DNA from 2 places in the Tardiphaga sp. 37S4 genome. Region 2 is predicted to be linked to the other one. Evidence: predicted binding sites of a transcription regulator. Region 2 holds the regulator's gene; the other holds the start of a gene.
The links. Region 2 encodes PhoB, which activates phosphate uptake and scavenging genes when phosphate is short. Its sites were predicted from a motif close to TGTCATNNANCTGTCAT; they were not measured.

Region 1 (12,115 bases), 2.1 Mb from region 2:
GGAACTGGCGCTGCCCGGGCGTATGATCCATCAGCGACATCAGCCGGACGTTCGGCTTCGCCAAGAGCGCCTTCGCTTCCTCGACCACGGTTGGCATCGGAATCTCGCAGCGCAAATGCAGGAAATGATCGACCCGCAGGAGACTGGCTTCGCCAGCAGAGGCAATCGAATCCACCAGCAGGCCGGCGTAGCTGTCGATGCCCTGGCTTGAGTCCTCGCAACCGACCCGCACCGAGTCGAGCACCGTGGTGATGCCGGACGTGGCGAGTTGACCGTCATAGGAGACGACGGCAGCGATGGGATCCCAGAACACCTTTGGCCGCGGCATGAAATGGGCTTCGAGATGATCGGTGTGCAATTCGATCAGGCCGGGCATAATCAGATCGCCGCGCGCATCGTCGCTACCGCGTGGCGCATCACCCTCGCCGAATTCGGCGATGCGTCCACCAGCGAAGGCGATCCAGCCCTTGTCGATCACGCGGTCGGCAAGAACGATCCTGGCGTTGCCGATGACGGTTTCGGTCGATGATGCGGTCATGGTTCTCTTTCTCAGGCAGCAGCAGCGGCGAAGGATGCGACGTCCACCAGCCGGTCGGCGATCAAGTGCCGCACTTCGTCGTCATGCACAATGGCAACCATGGCAACGCCGGCACGTTTTTTCTCGGCGACCAGTTCAACGACCACGGCCCGGTTGGCGGCATCGAGCGACGCGGTCGGTTCGTCCAGCAACAGGATCGGCAGATCGGAGATAAAGCCACGCGCGATATTCACGCGTTGCTGCTCACCGCCGGAAAAGGTCGAGGGCGGCAGCTTCCACAGCCGCTCGGGAATGTTGAGACGTTTAAGTAACGCCCCCGCACGCGCACGCGCCTCCGCGCGCGTTACGCCGGCAGCGAGCAGGGGCTCGGCTACGACATCGATCGCGGCGACACGTGGCACCGCGCGCAGGAACTGGCTGACATAGCCGATGGTATCCCGGCGCACACCCAGGATCTCGCGCGGCTCGGCGGTGGCGATATCGATGACATCACCGTTGTGGTGCACGCCGATGGTGCCGCCGTCGCAGCGATAGTTGCCGAAGATCATCTTCAGGATCGACGACTTGCCCGCCCCCGAGGGACCGGACAGCACCACGCATTCGCCGGGCGCGACATGGAACGAGACGTTGCGCACCACCGGCAGGCGGATGCCGTCCTGCAAATGCATGACGAAGGTCTTTTCGGCGTTGCGGATATCGATCATCGGAATCATGTTGACCTCACGCCGGCAGGATCGAGGAAACGAGCAGTTGCGTATAGGGCTCTCTGGGATCGTCGAGCACCTGATCGGTGAGCCCCGTCTCGATCACGCGACCGCCCTGCATCACCATCACGCGATGCGACAGCAACCGCGCCACCGCGAGATCATGCGTCACAACGATCGCGCTAAGGCCAAGCTCGCTGACCAGCGTGCGCATCATGTCCAGCAAACGCGCCTGCACCGATACGTCCAAGCCACCAGTCGGTTCGTCCATGAACACGAGACGCGGCTCGGTGACGAGGTTGCGCGCGATCTGCAGCCGCTGCCGCATGCCGCCGGAATAGGTCCGCGGCGCATCGTCGATACGCTCGGGCGAAATCTCGACGCGCTCGAGCCACGAGGTCGCCGTATCACGAATCTTGCCGTAGTGGTTCTGACCGACGGCCATCAGCCGCTCGCCGACATTGGCGCCGGCCGAGACCGCCATGCGCAGCCCCATCGCCGGGTCCTGATGCACAAAGCCCCAGTCGGTGCGAAACAGGAAGCGCCGCTCGGCTTCGCCCATCGCCGCGAGATCGCGGGTCACGCCGTCGCGCATCCGGTAGGAGACGCTGCCGGTGGTCGGCGCTAACTGGGCGGAGAGGATCTGCAGCAGTGTCGATTTGCCGGACCCGGACTCGCCGACGATAGCCAGCACCTCGCCGGAATAGAGTTCGAAGGACACGTCGCGGCATGCCGCAAGACGGCCATAAGATTTTCCGAGGTTTGCCGCAACGAGCAACGGCTCGTCACTCGCAGCCGCGCGCGCCCCCGGTACAGTTGAATTCGCTGTCACATCAAGCATTTGCGCTCTCCGCATAGGGCGCAGCATTCTCGCTGCCGCGATACCCCTGTGATTGCCGCGTTTCGCAATAATCGGTGTCGGAGCAGACGAACATCCGGCTGCCCTTGTTGTCCGTGACGATCTCGTCGAGATAGCTATCCTCGGCGTTGCACAGTGCACAGCAGGCCTTGTGCTTGTAGGGCTCGAATGGATGATCCTCGAAATCCAGCGACACCACCGATGTGTAAGGCGGGATCGCATAGATGCGCTTCTCGCGGCCGGCGCCGAACAGCTGCAGCGCCGCGCAATTGTCCATCTTCGGATTGTCGAATTTCGGCGTCGGCGACGGGTCCATCACGTAACGCGCATTGACCTTCACCGGATAGGCATAGGACGTGGCGATATGGCCGAAGCGGGCGATGTCTTCATACAGCTTTACATGCATCAAGCCGTATTCGGCGAGCGCATGCATACGCCGCGTCTCTGTCTCGCGTGGCTCGAGGAAGCGCAGCGGCTCGGGGATCGGCACCTGATAGACCAGCACCTGATGCGCCTGCAGCGTCGCTTCGGGAATGCGATGCCGTGTCTGGATCACAGTCGCATCGCCCGTGCTCGTGGTCACGGCAACGCCGGCAGTTTTCTCGAAGAACTTGCGGATCGAGATCGCATTAGTCGTGTCGTCGGAGCCCTGGTCGATCACCTTGAGTTTGTCGATGGGACCGAGGATCGCCGCCGTGACCTGCACGCCGCCGGTGCCCCAGCCATAGGGCATCGGCATTTCCCTGCTGGCGAACGGCACCTGATAGCCGGGGATCGCGATCGCCTTGAGAATGGCGCGGCGGATCATCCGCTTGGTCTGCTCGTCCAGATAAGCGAAGTTATATGTCGGCGCGTTCATTCCGCGGCCTCCTGAAGAGCAACGGGCGTCTCGTTGGCATCGGCGAATTCCTTGCGCAGCTTGCGGAGCAAGCCAAGCTCAGACTGGAAGTCGACGTAATGCGGCAGCTTCAGATGCTCGACGAAGCCGGTCGCCTGCACATTGTCGGAATGCGACATGACGAATTCCTCATCCTGCGCTGGCGCCTTGATGTCCTCGCCGAGCTCACGCGCGCGCAGCGTGCGATCGACCAGTGCCATCGACATCACCTTGCGTTCGCTCTGGCCAAAAGCGAGGCCATAACCGCGCGTGAAGCACGGCGCCTCGGTATCCGAGCCCTTGAACTGATTGACCATCTGGCATTCGGTCAGCGTGATCGATCCCAGCGGCACCGCGAAGCCAACATCCTCGGCCATGAATTCAACCTCGACCTCGCCGAGGCGGATTTCACCTGCGAAAGGATGGTTGCGGCCATAGCCGCGCTGCGATGAATAGCCGAGCGACAGAAGAAAGCCTTCATCGGCCCGCGCGAGATTCTGCAAGCGCAGATCACGGTCTGCCGGGAAGCTCAGCGCGTCGCGCGTGAGATCGCCGACAGGCTTTTCGGGATCTTCTGCGGGCGAGGCTTCGATCAGGCCGTCGCGGCCAAGAATATCGGTGACGCGCGGCATCGCAGCCGGCTCTGCATCGGTCATGGCCGGCTGCTCGGGCGAGGATTCGCCGGTCAGCACCGGATCGAGCAAACGATGCGTATAGTCGAAGGTCGGGCCAAGCACCTGGCCGCCCGGCATGTCCTTGAAGGTCGAGGAGACGCGGCGACGCACCTGCATCTGCGACGTATCGACGGGCTCACTCGAACCGAACCGCGGCAGCGTCGCGCGGAAGGCGCGCAGCAGGAAGATCGCCTCGATCATGTCGCCGCGTGCCTGCTTGATGGCCAGCGCCGCGAGCTCGCGGTCATAGAGCGAGCCTTCGGTCATCACGCGATCGACGGCGAGACCGAGCTGATTGGAGATCTGTGCCAGCGATACTTCCGGCACATCGCGATCACCCCGGCGCTCATGAGCCAGCAGACGATGCGCATTCTCGATGGCGCGTTCGCCACCCTTGACGGCGACATACATGCTCAGCCCTCCTTCGCGACAAGACGCGTGGTACGCGGTAGCGCGACAATGGATTCGCCGGACACCAGCACGAGGTCGATGCCGCGGGGAAACAGCGAGGCATTCAGCGCAAGGCGATCTAGCAGATCCGGCACGCCGATCGCAGCACGCAGGATTGTGGCACCATCGATACCGGGGCCGCGCAGCTCATAGGCAGGGCCTTCAGTCAGGCTCGCCACCTGCAGAACGATCGTGGTGGAGCGATCCGGATATTCGCCGGTGCCGAAGGCGAAGTGCTCGAAGGACGGCAGCGCGGCAGCATCAGCCACCACAGCGAAGGCACACACGGCGGGATCGGCGATGACCGGCGCGCTGGTGTGAAACTTGATCCACTTGGCAACATCCATCGTCGCCGCCAACTTGGCATCGAGCCACACCGGCGTATCCTGATCGAACAGCGTGAGCGCGATGGCCGCCGCGCCGCGCATCATTGGCGCGGGCACGCCCGAAACAGCCTGAATGCGCTGCACGGTACCCGGACGCGCCATCGCATCCATCACCGAACGGAAGGTCGATTGCGCTGCAAGCACCTTGTCCGCGAAACCGGCCGGCATTTCCGCAACTGTCGTCATGATCAGCCCTCCCCGCGCACGAGCGTGTAGAAATCGACTTTGGTTGCCGCCGTCTCTGCGGCCTTGCGCTTGCTATCGGCGACGACGCGCGCGCGCAGCGGCGTGAGCACCTTGGTCTCGACAGCATCTGAAAATTCACTGGTCTGGATGAGTGCATCGCAGAGCGCGATCAGCTGTGCCTTCGCGCCGTCACGACCGAGTGTGTAACCGAAGCCAACCTCGCCGCTGGCAAGCCGTACAGCGGCACGCGACACCGTCGCCTCGCCGAGATTGAATGGCGCGCCATCGCCGCCGATCCGGCCGCGCAGCATCACCAGGCCGTTTTCCGGCTGACGCAGTTGTTCATGGGCGGGAACAGCCACTGCATCGAGATATCCGGCGATATCCGCCGTGCCGGAGTGCCCAAGGACCCCCATCGCCTCACGGCGCCGGGCCTGCTGGTGGTTCAGGGAGGATGAAGTCATGTCACCGCCGCTCAACAAGTTGTATGATTTACTAGACAACTTTATAGGCGGAGGCAATGACCGTTTCGTGACAGCGGCACGATTTTTCGCTAATGCGTGGTCGACATCATTCCGGGACCGATTTTGTGACCATTCAGGACAAGCCAACAGGCGTTGCATTGTGGCGGCACGTCGCCGACGGCATCGAGCGCGGCATTGCAGATGGCCGCTATGGCGCTGGCGAAAAGCTGCCCGGCGAGACCGAACTGGCTGACATCTACCGCGTCAATCGGCACACCGTGCGCCGCGCGCTCGCGACCCTGGCCGAACGCGGCATGGTGCGCGCCGAGCGCGGCAGCGGCACCTATGTGGAATCGCCAAAGCTTGCATATCCCCTGCGATCACGCACCCGCTTCTCGGAAATTGCCGGTGCCGGCGGGCGCGAGCCGCAAGCGCAATTGATCGGAGCCTGGGACGATGTGGCAACACGCGATCTCGCCAGGCAGCTTGGCCTCAAAGCCGGCGCTCCGCTGATCCGCATTGAAGCCTTGCGGTTGGCGGACAAGACGCCGATCTGCGTCGGCACCAACTGGCTGTCGGCCGAACGCTTTCCCGATTTCGGCAAGGTCTATGAGCGCGTGCGCTCGATGACTAAGGCCCTGGCGCATTACGGCATCAAGGACTATCGCCGCGCCTCGACGAAGGTCACCGCGGGGATCATCGACGCGACCGATGCGACACGGCTTGGTGTCGCCCTCGGGCGTCCGATCTTGATTGTCGATTCCATCGATGTGGATGCCGACGGCACGCCGCTCAGCGCTACGCATTCGCGCTTCGTCGCCGAGCGCGTCGAATTCGTGGTCGATAGCGGTTCGCTTTAGTTAGAACGGGTCCGTGCCGAGACCCGGCACATCGACTGGACGCGGCCCCGGCGCCGGCCACAGGAAACGGCGATCCTTCTCAGCAATGGCCACATCGTTGATGCTCGCCTCGCGGCGGCGCATCAGGCCGGCCTCGTCAAACTCCCATTGCTCATTGCCATAGGAGCGATGCCAGTTGCCGGCGTCATCGTGCCATTCATATTGAAAGCGCACGGCAATGTGATTGCCGTCGAACGCCCACAAATCCTTGATCAGCCGATATTCGTGCTCCTTCGCCCATTTACGGGTGAGGAATTCGACGATCGCCGGGCGCCCCTGAAAGAACTCGCCGCGATTGCGCCAAGTCGAGTCCTCGGTATAGGCGAGCGACACTTTCACCGGATCGCGTGAATTCCAGGCGTCCTCGGCCATGCGGGCCTTCTGGGCGGCGGTCTCTCGGGTGAAGGGCGGAAACGGTGGACGCGACATGGGACCCTCGGCTTTGCGATGTTGCAGGGATTGTAGCCCTGCCGCATGCGGAGTCGATGCCGTTTCACCTATGGGGCGATTGCTAAATCTGATCGGCCTTCATGGCAATCCGCAGCGCTTTCGGGATCGGCTTGGCGCGGCCGCCGGAGACAAAGGCCACCTTGACCTTGGCCTCAAGCAGCAACTCATCGCCGCGGCGCACTTCCTGACCCAGCATGATCGAGGCGCCCCTCACCTCTTGTGGAACCGTGACGACGTCAAGCAGATCGTCCAGGACTGCCGGTTTTAGAAAATCAATTTTCATCGAACGAACAACGAAGGCAAAGCCGGGCGTATCCTCTCGCGCTTCTTTCAGCAGCTCTTGTTGACTCGTTCCGAGCAAACGCAAGTAATTCGTTCTGCCGCGTTCCATGAAACGCAGAAAGTTTGCGTGATAAACAATCTGGCCGGCGTCAGTATCTTCGAAATAAACGCGGACCCGCATATGATGACGACCGTCGCGAATTTCGCCATCAAGAGAGGCTGTCACAGGGAGATTCCTCTTATCACACTCCGGGGAGTAATCGTCTTGCACGGAGGCACCTTCCTCAGCAAGCGACAATCGCTTTGGGCTTGAACCTTGCTTGGGATGCACCTGGAATCTTGGTTGCGGGAACGCGCACCTCTTTGTCGAATGACAATCAGCCGGCGTTGGTCAGTGTCCGGCCGATTCCCGGCTCATTTTCTCCAAAAGACCGCGCATCGCGTCGATCTGCGTGCCGAAGCCTGCCCAATCCCCAGACCTCAACAGCTTCATTGCCTCGTTATAGCGATCAAGCGCCTCCTGCGCCCTATTTTCCGCAGGGCTCGCACGTGGCATTTCCGTCGCAGCACCCAGCGATGTCGGCGACGCGTTAGTTTCGATGAAGAGCGCGGACAAGGCCTCGGCAAGCGTCTCTTTCATGACGACATGCTCGCCGTAGGCGGCGATCACGCGCTTGAGTTCCGGCAAGTGTCCGTGGACCGCGCGCAGGTACAGCGGCGACACGTACAGGATCGAATTCTCGATCGGGATCACCAGCAGGTTTCCGCGGATCACCCGTGAACCCATCTGGTTCCACAACGATATTTGCTGGGAGATCTCCGTGTTCTGATGAATGCGCGCCTCGATCTGGAACGGTCCGTAGACGAGCTTCTCCTTGGGAAATTCGTAGACGATCAATTTTCCATAGTCGGGAGCGTCGCAGCGCGCTGCCAGCCATGCGATCATATTGTCGCGTCGGCTTGGCACCATGGGGATCATGATAAAGAACTCGGCCTGGGTTTCTCCGGGCAGCCGCATCACAATGTAGTAAGGGACCATCGGCGCGACGCCGTCGCCGGCCGGCTGGCGCGGAAACTGCCAAAGATCCTCCCGGTTATAGAAAACGTCGGCAGATGCCATGTGATAGGTCTGGTAAAGCTGCGCCTGAATCAGGAAGAGGTCCTCTGGATAGCGAATGTGCTTTTGCAGATCGGACGGCATTGCCGCAAACGGCTTGAATAGCCCCGGAAAGATTCGCTGGTAGGTGGCTACGATCGGGTCCGCCTGGTCCATCAGATAAAAGTCGACACTGCCGTTATAGGCGTCGATGACGGCCTTCACGGAATTGCGGATGTAATTCAGATTGCGGCCGGGCGCAGGCTGCGCAGAGGGGAAATAGTTACTGGTTGTATAGGCGTCCTGGATCCAGAACATCCGCCCCTCGCTGATGACCAGATAGGGATCGTGGTCGAGGCTGAGGAACGGGGCAATCGTGCGTAGCCGTTCCCCGATATTGCGCCGAATCATGATCCGGCTGTCGTCGGTGATGTAGCTGGAGAGCAGCAGATTCATGTCGTTGAAGTGGTGAGCGAAGATGATTTTTCGCACCATACCCGTCAGCGGTACGCCACCGGCACCGTCGTAGACCGTGTATGCGTTTTCACTCCCCTTCGGATAGTCGAATTCCGGCGTGGTCGTCCTGACGACAACGTAGTTGCTCTCCTCTTGTCCATAATAAATGCGCGGTTCGCGGATCTCGGGACCGCCGTCCGCAACGGGAGGAATATCCCGCAGGTAAAGCAGCGGGAGCCCTTCAGCGCTCTTGTGCATTACCGGGCTCATCACCGCTCCATTGCCGTGGGTGAACAGCAGGTGGAGGTTGACCCACGTCTGGGCGTTCGGCGGTAGCAGTGAGGATCTGAGCTCGCGTGCCGACAGCATCACGCTCTGGTAGGTGCCGCGAAGCCAGTAGCGGTCGACATCCAGGTCACTTAATTTGTAGTAGGTGCGTATCTCCTGCAGCTGGGCGTAGGTATCGGCTAGCGGCTGCCCGTCCCACAATCTGATGTTCTCGATGGTCGCCTTGTTGGCTTCGAGTGTCGCGAAGGTAAGGTCCTGTTCGGCAGGAAAGGGCTTGGCGGCGATCTTGTCGAGATTATAGGCTTCCCTGGTCAGACGGATGCTGCGCTCGATGTAGGGCCGCTCCAGTTCCAGTTCGTTCGGTTTCACGTAGAAGCGCTGAAACAGCGTCGGGATCACGCCGGACAGCAGGAAAGCGCCCCCGAAGACGAGCAACATCGCGGCAGTGGGGAGCCAGTAGGTACGCGCCCACAGGTTCGCCCACGCGGCGCATGCCGCAACGATCGAAAGCCCGATCAGCAACCAGAGAACGGGTAGCTGAACGTGGACATCGGTGTAGCTCGCGCCAACCACTACGCCATTGTCTCCGTAGAGCAGCAAATAGCGGTCGAGTCCGTAGGACCATGCCTTCACCACAAAGAGCAAGCCGAGCAGCGCCGAGCCGTGAGCAACCGCTGGCGGTGATATCGACCACCGCTGGACCTGGTATTCGATCTGACCATGCAGCCAATAGATCACTGCGGCGAGAAGTGCGCTCATGAATAGCGTTAGCAATGCCCAATTCTTGATGCCGATATAGGCGGGCAGAGAAAACAGATAGAATCCAATATCCTTGTCATACAGCGGATCATTCGCGCCATATGGCACCTGATAGAGGAACTGCAGAATGATGCTCCAGTTGCCGACCTCCTCCCATGCGACAAGCAGAGCGAGGAATCCGGCGCCGCCAGCGATGGCAAGGCGCCATGGCAACCGATCGCGTATGAATTCGAACGGATCGGGCGGCACCGCGGTGGCCGCGAGCTTCCAGTCGAAGTCGACGGGAAGCCGGCCTCGCCGCCGTCGGACAAGAAAAAGTGCCAGCCGGGCGTTCGCCCACGCAATGACGGCAGTTGCCGCGAAGACGACAGAAAAGACTGCGGCTTTCGCGCCGATCGATGTCCAAAAAACCTGCGAATAGCCGACCGCGGAGAACCACATCCAGTCGACCAGGAAGTCGCCGACAATCGCGAGAAGGATCAGGCAAATTCCGGAGAAGATGGCAGTCACAATCACCCCGACCACGGCGTTTCGCCCTGGCGTCTTCCGTTCGGGCCCGGTAATCCCGATCGTCATGAACGGATTATAGCAGAACGGGAGAGGTGGCGGTGCCTGTCTTGAGCCCTCGCACCTGTTTTTTCTGCGTCGGCCTTCCTACATCAGAACTAAGGTGCGCATCGCCTTACGCGCGCCCAATCGGGAGAGCGCGCCATGAGCGGTGATCTCACGATGTAGTTGTGCTTGTGCGCCCTCACCAACGGTCGGGATGGCATGCCGAACCGGTGCGGGGGAGGAACGCGGCAGGAGCGCTTGTCATGACTGATTTCGCCAGTCTCGAAGCCCGTTTTGGCGCAGGAAACTATGCACCGTTGCCGGTCACGATCGTCCGCGGGGCTGGTGTCTACGTGTGGGACGAGGCTGGCAGACGCTACATCGACATGATGGGCGCATATTCGGCGGCGAGCTTCGGCCATTGCCATCCGCGCCTCGTCAAGGCGCTGACAGAACAGGCACGACGCCTGGATACGATTTCGCGCGCTTATTTCAGCGATCGGCTGGGGCCTTTCCTCGCGAAGGCTTGTGCACTTACCGGTATGGACGCCGCGTTGCCGATGAACAGCGGCGCGGAAGCCGTCGAGACGGCGCTCAAGGCGGCACGTAAATGGGCCTACAGGGTCAAGGGAGTGCCGACTGACCGGGCCGAAATCATCGTCGCGGAAGGAAATTTCCACGGCCGCACCATCTCGATCGTCGGCTTTTCTTCGCAAGCCCAATATCGCGACGGCTTCGGGCCGTTCCCGCCCGGCTTCACGCGCGTGCCGTTCGGCGATGCGTCGGCGCTCGCCGCGGCCATTACCCCTGACACCGCGGCCTTTTTGGTCGAACCAATTCAAGGCGAAGGCGGGATCAATGTGCCGCCCCCTGGATATCTCGCTGAGGTCGCGCGCATTTGCAAGGCGAACAACGTGCTGCTGCTGTGCGACGAGATCCAGAGCGGTCTGGGACGCACCGGACGTCTGCTCGCGTGTCAGCATGAAGGAGTAACACCCGACGGTCTGATGCTCGGCAAGGCGCTCGGCGGCGGGATGTTGCCGGTTTCGCTTTTCCTCGCCCGTCGCGAGGTCATGCAGGTTTTCACTCCGGGTGACCACGGCAGCACGTTCGGAGGCAACCCGATTGCATCAGCGGTTGGATTAGCCGCCCTCGACACACTGATCGACGAGCGATTGATTGAACGCGCCGCGACTGTCGGCGCGCATCTCCTCGATCGGCTCTCCGCGATCAAAAATCCGATCATTCGCGAGGTGCGCGGTCGCGGTTTGTTTGCGGGGGTCGAGTTACACCGCAACATGGCTAGTGCCGGTACGGTGATCAGCCGCTTGCTTCAGGCGGGCGTGCTGACCAAAGATACTCACCGGAACACGATACGCTTTGCGCCGCCCTTGATTATCAACGAGTCACAGGTGGATTGGGCCGTAGACCGATTGACCGAAGTACTGGACGAGATCGCCGCATCGACGGTTCAGGCCTAGCGGCCGCCAATATTGGGCAAGCCTGCTATCTGAGAATTACCGAAGCCAAACGAAAGATTTGCCTGCATGCGATGCAGGCCGTCGGCGATGGCGTCGCCGAGATGGAAGGTCGTAGCACCCGTCATAACGAAAAGCCGTGAGCTGCGAGTGGCAGCACATGATCACGCGTCAATGGCGCCAGGATAATAGCCTCAGGCGCAGTTGGATTGATCCAAATCGCTTCGGCGATCTCGGCCTGGGGCTCGATCGCGCCATCCACTTTGACCGCATAGACGCTTGCCTGCACCCGCCATCCCGGCTCATTCGCGGCGACGCTGTTGAATTGTCCGAGCGCTTGCGCAGAACCCGGCACCATCCGGCAGCCGAGCTCCTCGCTGATCTCGCGCTCCAGCGCGGCCAGATCGTTCTCGCCGGCATCGCGTTTGCCGCCCGGCTGCATGAAGGCCTCGGTGCCGCGCTTGCGCACCACCAGCATGCGCCCTGCGTCATCGCGGATCAGCGCAGCGACGACGCCGATGATCTTGTCAGTCATTGCGAACTACTCCTCGTCGCCCGAACCGAACAATCCGATCTGGCTCTCGTCCCGTTTCGGTTCACTCAGTCCGAGATGCTTGAACGCATGCGAGGTGAGCAGACGCCCACGCGGGGTGCGCTGCAGATAGCCGCACTGGATCAGATAGGGCTCGATGATGTCCTCGATGGCATCACGCGGCT
Region 2 (12,115 bases):
TCCCCATTATCCGCCAGGTCGGCGATGGGCTGGAGCCGCTGGCCAATGAGCGCAACGTCAGGATCGAAATGGCGCTGCCTGAGACGCCGGTGTCCATCGCTGGCGATCGCGAGGAATTGCTGAGGCTGTTCGAGAACCTGATCGAGAACGCGCTGAAATACGGCGCGTCCGGCGGCAAGGTGGACGTATCGTTGACCACGGAGTCGACCTCGGAGGGTGTGCCGGAAATCCGCGTCGCCGTGCGGGACTATGGCCCGGGCATCGCCCCCGAGCATCTGCCGCGCCTGACCGAGCGTTTCTACCGGGTCGATGTCGGCGACAGCCGCGCACAGGGCGGTACGGGCCTTGGCCTCTCGCTGGTGAAGCACATCCTGAACCGGCACCGCGGCCGGCTGCTGATCGAAAGCGTGCCGAAGAACGGCGCGACTTTTACCGCCGCCTTTCCGCAGGTGAAGACGCCGCCGGCCCCTCCTACCTCCGCCGCGTCCTGATGCCTTAAACTCCCTTCGTTCTCTTGCGCCCGTTAGGGCCGCCCTCGGGCGGTCCCGCATCGCTGCGCTTCGCTCAGAAAGTCAAAAAAGCCCTGGCGGATGGTGCGGCATTGCGTCCGATCACCCTCAATATCGTACCCGCCGCTGTCATACGCGCGCTTGCTTGCGAGGCCGGATTCCGCCTGCTGAAACATATTGTTAACCCCTGTGACGGTGGATTTTGACGGCCTGGCATGTCCCGTATGGCAGGGCATTTTCGCTGTCATTTGCACGGTAAAATTATCCGCGGAGGCAGAAAAACGAAGCATTTACATATGCTTGACGTCGTCATCCAAGTGTCACGGAACTATCATAAAAGCACAATCGACCACCCCTAAACGGGCGGCGTGAGCACAACTGGCGCATCCGGCGCGGTCGCTCACGAGATTGGAGACATCCCATGAAATTCCTCAAAGCGATCGTCGCTGCCGGCCTCGTTGCCGCCTCGACCTCGGCATTTGCCGCCGACATCACGGGTGCCGGCGCAACCTTCCCGTTCCCGGTCTATTCGAAGTGGGCCGACGCCTACAAGAAAGAGACTGGCAATGGTTTGAACTACCAGTCGATTGGTTCGGGCGCCGGCATCAAGCAGATCCAGGCCAAGACCGTGACCTTCGGCGCCACCGACGCGCCGCTCAAGGCTGAGCAGCTCGAGAAGGACGGCCTGGTTCAGTGGCCGATGGTGATGGGCGCGATCGTTCCCGTCGTGAATCTCGAAGGCATTGCCTCGGGCGAGCTGGTTCTCTCCGGCGAAGTGCTCGGCGACATCTATCTCGGCAAGGTCACCAAGTGGGACGACGCTGCCATCGCCAAGCTGAACCCGAAGCTGAAGCTGCCTTCGGCTGCCATCACTGTCGTTCGTCGTTCGGACGGTTCGGGCACCACCTTCAACTTCACTGACTATCTGTCGAAGGCCTCGGCTGACTGGAAGACCAAGGTCGGCACCGGTACGGCTGTCGAGTGGCCGGTTGGCGTCGGCGCCAAGGGCAATGAAGGCGTTGCCGGCAACGTCGGTCAGACCAAGAACGCAATCGGTTACGTTGAATATGCTTACGCCAAGCAGAACAAGCTGACCTATGCCGGCCTCGTCAACAAGGCTGGCAAGACCGTGCAGCCGACCGTCGCGGCCTTCCAGGCTGCTGCTGCCAATGCCGACTGGGCCAAGGCTCCCGGCTACTACGTGATCCTCACCGACCAGCCGGGCGAAGCGTCCTGGCCGATCACTGCGGCGACCTTCATCCTCATGCACAAGGCCCCGACCGACAAGGCGGCCTCGGCTGAAGCGCTGAAGTTCTTCAAGTGGTCGTTCGAAAAGGGCGACAAGGCTGCCGAAGAGCTCGACTACATCCCGATGCCGGACTCGGTCGTCAAACTGATCGAAAAGACCTGGTCGGCTGACATCAAGAGCTGATCTGGTGTGTGGGCGGGGGAGAGGGGCATCTCTCCTCCGTTTGCTGCAGGGCTGAATTTCTTTCTTCTTCTCTTCTGACTTCGCGCCCTGACAAGCCCCTCCAGGGCAATGCGTTTTGGGGTATTGTAACAATTACAGGGGACTGGCGTGGCAGACATGGCCGTACAGAGCTCTTCGATGGACGCTGCCGGACCTTATGATCGTGCGAAGGCTTTGAATGCCTTCAAGACTGGGGATCAGGCGTTTTACTGGATCACCCGCATCTCGGCTCTGTCCGTTCTGTTTATCCTCGGCGGCATCATTCTGTCGCTTATCGTTGGTGCGTGGCCCGCGCTTCGAGAATTCGGCTTCTCGTTCCTGACGACGCAGCGTTGGGCACCGTCGGCTGATCCGCCGGTGCTGGGAGCGCTCGGCCCGATCTACGGCACGCTGATCACCTCGGTGATCGCGATGGCGATCGCCATCCCGGTCGGCATCGGCATCGCGATCTTCCTCACCGAACTGTGCCCGAACTGGCTGCGCCGCCCGATCGGCATGGCGGTTGAGCTTCTCGCCGGTATTCCTTCGATCATCTACGGCATGTGGGGCTTCTTCGTGCTCGGCCCGTTCCTGGCCAACCACGTGCAGCCATTCATGATCAACGCCTTCGAAGGCGTCCCGGTCCTCGGCGTGATCTTCGCCGGCCCGCCGTCCTATCTCTCGCTGTTCAACGCGTCGCTGATCCTCGCCATCATGGTGCTGCCCTTCATCACCTCGATCTCGGTCGACGTGTTCAAGACGGTGCCGCCGGTGCTCAAGGAAGCCGCTTACGGCGTCGGCTGCACCACCTGGGAAGTCGTCCGCAATGTCGTCATCCCCTATACCCGCGTTGGTGTGATCGGTGGCGTCATGCTGGCGCTCGGCCGTGCGCTCGGTGAAACGATGGCGGTGACCTTCATCATCGGCAACTCGTTCCGGATCACAGGCTCGATCTTTGGCCCGGGCACCACGATCTCGGCAGCGATCGCCAGCGAGTTCGCGGAGAGCGACGGTCTGCATCAATCGGGTCTGATCCTGCTCGGTCTCCTGCTGTTCGTGCTGACATTCTTCGTGCTCTCGGCAGCGCGTCTGATGCTGCTGCGTCTGGAAAAGAAGGCGGGCAACTAATATGAACCCGATTTACGCTTCACGCCGTCGCAACGACATGATCATCCGTGGGCTCTGCATGGGTGCCGCTCTCTTTGGCGTCACCTGGCTCGCGCTGATCCTGTTCACGCTGTTCTACAACGGTATCGCCGGCATCAGTCTGCAGATCTTCACCCAGAACACGCCGCCGCCCGGCTCCATGGAAGGCGGCCTGCTCAATGCCATCGTCGGTTCGATCATCATGACCGTCATCGGTGTCGGCATCGGCGCGCCACTCGGCCTGTTCGCTGGCACCTATCTCGCGGAATACGGCAAGCACGACAAACTCACCTCGGTGATCCGCTTCATCAACGACGTGTTGCTGTCGGCCCCGTCCATCATCATCGGCCTGTTCGTTTATGGTGCGGTGGTGGTTCCGATGGGCGGCTTCTCGGCTCTCGCCGGTTCGCTTGCGCTTGCCGTGATCGTGATCCCCGTCGTGGTTCGCACCACTGAAGATATGCTTGGTCTCGTGCCGAACCCGCTGCGCGAAGCGGCCTCGGCGCTTGGCCTGCCGCGCTCCCTGGTCATCAAGCGGATCGCCTATCGTGCAGCCCGCGCCGGTCTGATCACCGGTGTGCTGCTGGCGACGGCGCGTGTCGCAGGTGAAACGGCGCCGCTGCTGTTCACCGCGCTGAGCAACCAGTTCTTCAGCCTCGATCTCACCAAGACGATGGCCAACCTGCCGGTGACCATCAACAACTTCGTGCAGAGCCCCTACGAGTACTGGAAGCAGCTCGCCTGGAGCGGTGCCCTGATCATCACCTTGACCGTACTTGCCCTTAACATTGGCGCGCGCATTCTCGGCGCCGAGAGGACAGCAAAATGAGTGAGCTTTCTGTGTCGTCTGGCGTTCCTTCCGTCTCGATGCCGCCGCCGTCGGCCCTGCAGGGCGAGACCCGTCCCAAGGTCACCGTGCGCGACCTGAACTTCTACTATGGCGAACACCACGCCCTGAAGAAGATCAACCTGACGCTGATGGCGAACCGCGTAACCGCATTCATCGGCCCGTCGGGCTGCGGCAAGTCCACGCTGCTGCGCATCTTCAACCGCATGTATGATCTGTATCCCGGCCAGCGCGCCGAAGGTCAGCTCATGCTCGACAACCAGAACATTCTGGATCCGAAGCTGGATCTCAACCTGCTGCGCGCCCGCGTCGGCATGGTGTTCCAGAAGCCGACCCCGTTCCCGATGACGATTTACGAAAACATCGCCTTCGGTATCCGCCTCTACGAAAAGATCTCCAAGTCGGAGATGGACATTCGCGTCGAGAGGGCGCTGCGCGGCGGTGCACTCTGGAACGAAGTCAAGGACAAGCTCAACGCGTCGGGCCTCAGCCTGTCGGGTGGTCAGCAGCAGCGCCTGTGCATTGCGCGCACCATCGCGGTGCGGCCGGAGGTGATCCTGTTCGACGAGCCGTGCTCGGCGCTGGATCCGATCTCGACCGCGAAGATCGAGGAGCTGATCGACGAGTTGAAGGATCAGTACACGATCGCGATCGTGACCCATAACATGCAGCAGGCTGCCCGCGTCTCCGACAGCACGGCCTTCATGTATCTCGGCGAGTTGATCGAGTTCGATCAGACCAACAAGATCTTCACGTCGCCGACCGATCGCCGCACCCAGGATTACATCACCGGCCGCTTCGGCTGACGCGACATATTCGCGGGAGGAATTTGAGATGGCTTTTGAACACACCACCAAGGCTTTCGACGACGATCTGCAGGAGCTGACCCGTCTCGTCGCCGAGATGGGTGGCCTCGCGGAACGGCAGATCGTCGAATCCGTCGATGCGCTGATCCGCCGGGACGTCGCGCTCGGTGCGCGCGTCGTCGCCACTGACTCCGAGATCGACCAGTTGCAGCGCACAATCGAAGAGCGCGCCGTGCTGACCATCGCCAAACGCCAGCCGATGGCTGTCGATTTGCGCGAGATTGTCGGCGCGCTGCGCGTCGCCACCGATCTGGAACGCATCGGCGATCTCTCCAAGAATATCGGTAAGCGCGTCAATGCACTCGACAGCGACTTCCATCCGCTGAAGCTGATCCGCGGCCTCGAGCACATGACCGACCTCGTGACCACCCAGGTCAAGGCCGTGCTCGACGCCTATGCCGCACACGATCTGCCCGCTGCGATGACGGTGTGGAAGGGCGACGAGGAAATCGACGCGATCTGCACCTCGCTGTTCCGCGAACTCCTGACCTATATGATGGAAGACCCGCGTAACATTTCGTTCTGTATCCACCTGATGTTCTGCGCCAAGAACATCGAGCGGATCGGTGACCATGCCACCAATATTGCGGAAACCGTGTTCTACATGATCGAGGGCCAGCAAATCCTCGACAAGCGCCCGAAGGGCGACATGACCACATTCGCGAATACGCCGACGGTCTGAAGCATGATCCGGGAAGTGGAAGCCAGTCTTCCGCAAGGATCATGATCTAAAGGCTTTTCGGACGTCACTGAGGATATTGACCATATGGCTGTGAATGCACGCATTCTGGTGGTGGAGGACGAGGAAGCCCTCACGACGCTTCTTCGCTACAACCTCGACGCCGAAGGCTATGATGTTGAAACCGTCGCTCGCGGCGACGATGCCGATACCCGCTTGAAGGAGCGGGTGCCGGATCTCGTGGTGCTCGACTGGATGCTGCCGGGCCTGTCCGGCATCGAACTGTGCCGCCGCCTGCGCGCACGGCCCGAAACCAAGGCATTGCCGATCATCATGCTGACGGCGCGCGGCGAAGAGAGCGAGCGCGTTCGCGGTCTCGCCACCGGTGCCGACGATTACATCGTCAAGCCGTTCTCCGTGCCGGAGCTCCTGGCCCGCGTGAAGGGCCTGCTCCGTCGTGCAGCTCCCGAGCGTCTCGCCACCGTCCTGGCGTTTGGCGACATCGAACTCGACCGCGACAAGCGCCGCGTCGTGCGCTCAAGCCGTCCGATCGATCTCGGTCCGACCGAATATCGCCTGCTGGAGTTCTTCCTGGAACATCCGGGCCGCGTGTTCAGCCGCGAGCAGTTGCTCGACAGCGTCTGGGGCCGCGACATCTATATCGACGAGCGCACCGTCGACGTGCATATCGGCCGCCTGCGCAAGCTGCTCAACCCCGCCGGTGAGCCCGATCCGATCCGCACCGTGCGCGGCGCCGGCTACGCGCTGGATGACCGCTTCGACAAGGCGGCGGAGTAGGTATCTTCCTTCTCCCCGCAAGCGGGGAGAGGTTAGAAGCCCCAAACAAAAAAATGCCCGGCTCATCACCGGGCATTTTCTTTGGCTTGGATATCTTCCAGCTCAGCGCGTCGGCTTCGGCACCGCGCGGCGGCGGTCGCTTGCCGGCTGATAGGCGATGCGCGAGTGATGTGCGCAATAGGGGGCGCCGGCCAGGGCCTTGCCGCCGCAGAAATAGAAGTCCGCGCTCGACGGATCGCCGATCGGCCAATGGCAGGTGGCTTCGTTGAGTTCGACCAGCGACAGGCGCTGGCTGATCGGCACAATGTTGTCATAGGCGATCGGATCGGGCTCGGCCTCGATCTCGTAATTATGGGCCAGCGCGGTATTGCCGCGTGCCATCGGGCGGGCGACACGTACCATCTGCTGCGCCGGGCGCGCCTTGCGCTGCCGCGGAGCTGCCGAGGAGGGGCTCTTGGCACGGCCGGACAGGCCAAGGCGGTGAACCTTGCCGATCACGGCGTTGCGGGTCACGTTACCGAGTTCCGCAGCGATCTGGCTGGCGGAAAGGCCGCCTTCCCAGAGTTTCTTCAACTGTTCGACGCGATCGTCGGTCCATGTCATTACCGTCATCGCCGTTTTCCCTTCGTGAGCGCCGGCCTGACCGGGCAGCGCTGCGAGTTGAGACTTCAAAAATCCCTGCGGTCAGAATCCTTTAGCGCTCACCGGGCGCGAATTTCGCGTCCGGCTGTTACGCCGCACTGGATGTGTCAAAAGGATCTACCGCCGCACGAGATGTCGTATCCGACGAGGCAAAAGCTACAATATGCCGTGACTCGCGCGCAAGAGTCGGGCATGCCGCGTCCACATGCTTCTGCAAATAAAGCTGCAAAATCGGCTTTTTCTGCGACTCCGTGTGACTCGAAAGCCGCAGTGCGCGGTTGACAGTCTTCACAGCACACATAGAATAATGCCCACGTGCCGCCCGAGAAGGGCGGCACGTTTCGTTTCTAGGGTCCGTTGTTCGATTTCGCACAGTTGTCATCGACGCGGCCGCAGTCTTTTCGATCGGATCGGTTATGACCAGCAACGCAACGTCTTCGCCCCTCTCTCAGGCTCACTTGCTGCCTGTTTTCGCGCGTGCGGATGTCGCTTTCGAGCGCGGTGAAGGCGCGTGGCTGATTGGAACCGATGGCGAGCGCTATCTCGACTTCACCAGCGGCGTTGCCGTGAACGCGCTGGGCCATGCGCACCCACATATGGTCGCCGCATTGCAGGAGCAGGCCACCAAGCTCTGGCACATGTCGAACCTGTTCAAGAGCCCGGACGGCGAGCGCCTCGCCGCGCGGTTGTGCGAACAAAGCTTTGCCGACTTCGTGTTCTTCGCCAATTCGGGTGCGGAAGCGATGGAATGCGCGATCAAGGTGACCCGCCACTATCATTTCTCCAAGGGCCACCCCGAGCGCACGCGCATCATCACCTTTGAAGGCGCATTCCATGGCCGCACTCTCGGCACGCTGGCGGCGACCGGCGCTGCCAAATATCTCGAAGGCTACGGCACGCCGCTCGACGGCTTCGATCAGTTGCCGCTCGGCGATATCGAAGCCGTGAAGAAGGCGATCGGTCCGAACACCGCCGGCATTCTCATCGAGCCGCTGCAGGGTGAGGGTGGCGTGCGTGCGCCGAGCAACGCGTTCTTTGGCGCGCTGCGCGAACTCTGCGACAAGAACGGCATCCTGCTGATCTTCGACGAAGTGCAGACCGGCATGGGCCGCACCGGCGAGTTGTTCGCCTATCAGCGCATCGGCGTGACGCCGGATGTCATGTCGCTGGCCAAGGCGCTCGGCGGCGGTTTCCCCATCGGTGCGTGCCTCGTTACGGCGGAAGCGGCCGAAGGCATGGCGCCCGGCTCCCATGGTTCGACCTTCGGCGGCAATCCGCTGGCGGTCGCCGCCGCGAATTCCGTGCTCGATATCATGCTGAAGCCAGGCTTCTTCGACCATGTGAAGAAGATGTCGCTGTTGCTGAAACAGAAACTCGCGGGCGTGGTCGACGGCCATCCTGATGTGCTCAGCGAAGTGCGCGGCGAAGGTCTGCTGATCGGCCTCAAGGCTGTCGTGCCGGCCGGCGATCTCGTGGCCGCATTGCGTGACGCGAAGCTGCTGACGGTTGGCGCCGGCGACAATGTCGTGCGCTTCCTGCCGCCGCTGATCGTCAGCGAGGCCGAGATCGAGCAGGCCGTGCAGCGGCTGGAACAGGCCTGCGTGGCCCTCGGCTCATCCGCCAAGGCATCTGCAAAGACGCAGGGAGCCGCGTGATGAGCACGTCACCGCGGCACTTCCTCGATCTCACGGCCGTGCCGGCCAGCGAGTTGCGCAATATCATGAACGCGGCTGCCGCCATGAAGGCGAAGCTGAAAGGGCGGGATGGCTCGAATGCCGAGCCCGATCGTCCGCTCAAGAACAAGACGCTGGCGATGATCTTCGAGAAGCCCTCGACGCGCACCCGCGTGTCGTTCGAGGTCGGCATGCGCCAGCTCGGCGGCGAAGTCGTAATGCTCACCGGCGCCGAAATGCAGCTCGGTCGCGGCGAGACCATTGCCGACACCGCGCGCGTGCTGTCGCGCTTCGTCGACATCATCATGATCCGCATCCTCAATCATGACTCGCTGATGGAGCTCGCGGAAAATGCGACCGTGCCGGTCATCAACGGCCTGACGCGCTTCTCGCATCCCTGCCAGGTGATGGCGGACGTGATGACCTATGAGGAACATCGCGGCCCGATCAAGGGCCGCACCGTGGCCTGGACCGGCGACGACAACAATGTGCTGATGTCCTGGGCGCATGCGGCCGAACGCTTCCAGTTCAAACTGAATATCGCGACGCCGCCGCAGCTGTCGCCGAAGAAGCCGTTCAAGGACTGGGTCAAGGCGGCAAACGCGCCGATCACCTTCAGCGACGATCCCGATGCGATGGTGAAGGGCGTCGATTGCGTCGTCACCGACACCTGGGTGTCGATGGGCGACAAGGACGGCGAGACCCGCCACAACCTGCTCAAACCCTATCAGGTCAATGCGCGCCTGATGTCACTGGCCAAGCCGGACGCACTCTTCATGCACTGCCTGCCGGCGCATCGCGGCGAGGAGGTCACCGACGAGGTCATCGACGGTCCGCAGTCGGTGGTGTTCGACGAGGCCGAAAACCGTCTGCATGCGCAGAAGGGCATTCTGGCCTGGTGCCTCAACGCGGTGGCGTGAGACAGCACGGAGCTTTCTTTCTTCCCCTCTCCCCTTGCGGGAGAGGGTGCCTGAGCAAAGCGAGGGCGGGAGAGGGGTAGCGGCAAAGCGCGGTGTTTGTGGCGCCCCCTCTCCCGTCTCGAACATGCTTCGCATGTTCGATCCACCCTCTCCCACCTGGCGAAGCTTCGCTTCGCGCGGGGGAGAGGGAAGAAAAGCGCAGCTGCTTACGCTCCATTTTCCCGGTTCCATCGCCCCCTTTCACTTGCGGCCCTCCGCCCCCAAATAGAGCGCCATGACCCCATCAAATCCAAATCTCCAGCCCGACGCCCCCATCCGCGCGCCGTCCTCCGTTCCGGTCGATGACGCGGTGCTGCCCTTCGAGGTGGCGCCGCTCGACCTACGCGGGCGGCTGACGCGACTTGGCCCGGCACTCGATGAACTGCTCGCCAAACATGATTATCCCGCGCCGGTGGCCAAGCTGCTCGGCGAGGCCATCGTGCTGACCACGCTGCTCGGCTCCTCGCTGAAATTCGACGGCCGCTTCATCCTGCAGACCCAGACCGATGGTCCGGTGTCGCTGATGATCGTCGACTTCCGCGCGCCGGATAAAATGCGCGCCTATGCGCGGTTCGATGCCGAGCGCCTTTTGCCCGGTCTCGGCACCGCGGCGCTGCTCGGCAAGGGCCATCTGGCGATGACCGTCGATCAGGGGGCGGATATGAGCCGCTATCAGGGGCTCGTCGCGCTTGACGGCGGTACGCTGGAAGATGCCGCACATGAATACTTCCTGCGCTCCGAACAGATTCCGACCAAGGTGCGCCTCGCCGTGGGCGAGGAATGGCGCAGCGGCGAGGAAGGTGGCCCGACACATCGCTGGCGCGCCGGTGGCATGCTGCTGCAGTTCCTGCCAAAGGCGCCGGAGCGCGTGCAGCGCGACCTCCATGCCGGCGATGCGCCGGAGGGCGCGGAGGTGGATGCTGTGCCGGAAGATGACGCCTGGGTCGAGGGCCAGTCGCTGATTGGCACCGTCGAGGATGTCGAGCTGATCGATCCGGATCTGTCCGGCGAGCGGCTGCTGTATCGCCTGTTCCACGAGCGCGGCGTCCGCGTCTTCGCCTCATCGCCGCTGCGCGCGGAGTGTTCCTGCTCGCGCGATGCCGTGTCCGGCATGCTCAAGAGCTTCGAGCCGCAGGACCGCGCCGACATGGTCAAGGACGACAAGGTCGTCGTGACCTGCGAGTTCTGTTCGTCGGTGTATGAGTTCACACCGCAGGAAGCGGGCGTGGAATAGGCATTCGCCCGCGTCACGCCCCGCTGTCATTCCCCGGCACACCAATTGGTGCGGCGAGGAAATTCAATCCACACTCGTCATTCCGGGGCAGGACGGACCGCGAAGCGGACCGGACTGAGCCCGGAATCTCGAAGTGTTTTGCGGTGAACAGGTCGGGATTCCGGGTTCGCCACCGCGAAGGCGCGCAGCCGCCCCGGAATGACGAACGTGGGACAAGCCCGCACCAAACATTTTTTCCTATCCATCATTGACAACATCCCCGTCAGGTTTATATTCCCCTCCGTCCTGCCCCACCGAGAGGGGCGATCGCGATCGTCACGTTCGCGGGGTGGGATGCGGTGGACGCCGGAGATGCGGCGTCACGCGGTTCATGGGGGAACGTCTGTCTTCGGGCAGGACGGATCTGCGCCAGCACTGCCACTGGCAAGGAGACGGCCGGCCTTGAGATGGAAAGAGCCCTGGACAGTGTGACGGACGACCAAATCGAAACGCGTTCGGCCAAGTGCTTTGCGGCTACCCTGTCCCTCCGCCCTGGGACATTAATTTTGGTGATGGGACCGTTCGCCATGGCAGATGTGCAAGCAACCGAAAAAACACCGCAGGCGGAACGTCGGGCACTTGCTCGGCGCCTCCGAAAGTCCTGATGCACACTCAATTGCGGAAGACCGCATCGCATCAGGCCCAAGGGTGCAACGGGCACCCGGCGTTCCGCACGCCCTCTCGCAAGAGGGTGGGAATGCAAACCACGACGGCGCCCCCGCGCCGCAAACAATGGGGGCGATGACGCATGTCTGAAGGACAGTGGCTGTTTGACAGTTGAATCTGAAATCGCGTGACGCGCGCACAAACACCGTCATGCGCGGGCAGCGCGAAGCGAGCTTCACTAGATGTCCCGCGTATCCACGTCTTGGTGACAAAGGAAGGCGTGGATGGCCGGAACAAGTCCGGCCATGACGTGGGGAGAAGCCGATGATCCCCTTCCGCTGCTCGGCTACACGGCCCCGGAGAGGGAGAAGAGCCAGCCCCTAATTCAGCACGCGCTTTCCGTCCGGTCCGTCCAGCGAAAACAGCGGCACGTCGATCTCGAACGGCTCGCCGGTATCGGTCACCATCTGATAGGTGCCTTCCATGAAGCCGGACGTTGTCGGCAGCGGCACACGCGATGTGTATTCGAAGCGTTCGCCGGGGCCGAGCACGGGCTGCTCGCCGACGACGCCTTCGCCGCGCACTTCCTGCATGCGGCCGGATGCATCGGTGATGATCCAGTGCCGGGTCTTCAACTGCACGGTCTCTTTGCCGGCATTGGTGATGA

Region 1: phnF (phosphonate metabolism transcriptional regulator PhnF) is a predicted target of PhoB. The motif match lies at 5,195-5,211, and genes of this name have one in related genera.

The regions. Positions count from the first base shown of each region.
Region 1 covers NZ_CP088008.1:921,586-933,700, reverse strand. The annotation lists gene LPB73_RS04500 (alpha-D-ribose 1-methylphosphonate 5-triphosphate diphosphatase) at 1-538, opposite strand, end outside; gene phnL (phosphonate C-P lyase system protein PhnL) at 550-1,251, opposite strand; gene phnK (phosphonate C-P lyase system protein PhnK) at 1,259-2,083, opposite strand; gene LPB73_RS04485 (alpha-D-ribose 1-methylphosphonate 5-phosphate C-P-lyase PhnJ) at 2,076-2,960, opposite strand; gene LPB73_RS04480 (carbon-phosphorus lyase complex subunit PhnI) at 2,957-4,063, opposite strand; gene phnH (phosphonate C-P lyase system protein PhnH) at 4,066-4,674, opposite strand; gene phnG (phosphonate C-P lyase system protein PhnG) at 4,677-5,138, opposite strand; gene phnF (phosphonate metabolism transcriptional regulator PhnF) at 5,264-5,998, shown strand; gene LPB73_RS04460 (DUF1348 family protein) at 5,999-6,466, opposite strand; gene ybgC (tol-pal system-associated acyl-CoA thioesterase) at 6,549-6,995, opposite strand; gene LPB73_RS04450 (UPF0182 family protein) at 7,161-9,944, opposite strand; gene rocD (ornithine--oxo-acid transaminase) at 10,184-11,401, shown strand; gene LPB73_RS04440 (NUDIX hydrolase) at 11,523-11,933, opposite strand; gene ruvB (Holliday junction branch migration DNA helicase RuvB) at 11,940-12,115, opposite strand, start outside.
Region 2 covers NZ_CP088008.1:4,987,243-4,999,357, reverse strand. The annotation lists gene LPB73_RS23745 (ATP-binding protein) at 1-491, shown strand, start outside; gene pstS (phosphate ABC transporter substrate-binding protein PstS) at 931-1,941, shown strand; gene pstC (phosphate ABC transporter permease subunit PstC) at 2,089-3,087, shown strand; gene pstA (phosphate ABC transporter permease PstA) at 3,089-3,934, shown strand; gene pstB (phosphate ABC transporter ATP-binding protein PstB) at 3,931-4,758, shown strand; gene phoU (phosphate signaling complex protein PhoU) at 4,787-5,500, shown strand; gene phoB (phosphate regulon transcriptional regulator PhoB) at 5,591-6,295, shown strand; gene LPB73_RS23710 (GcrA family cell cycle regulator) at 6,398-6,907, opposite strand; gene LPB73_RS23705 (aspartate aminotransferase family protein) at 7,354-8,592, shown strand; gene argF (ornithine carbamoyltransferase) at 8,592-9,530, shown strand; gene LPB73_RS23695 (Hsp33 family molecular chaperone) at 9,805-10,803, shown strand; gene apaG (Co2+/Mg2+ efflux protein ApaG) at 11,829-12,115, opposite strand, start outside.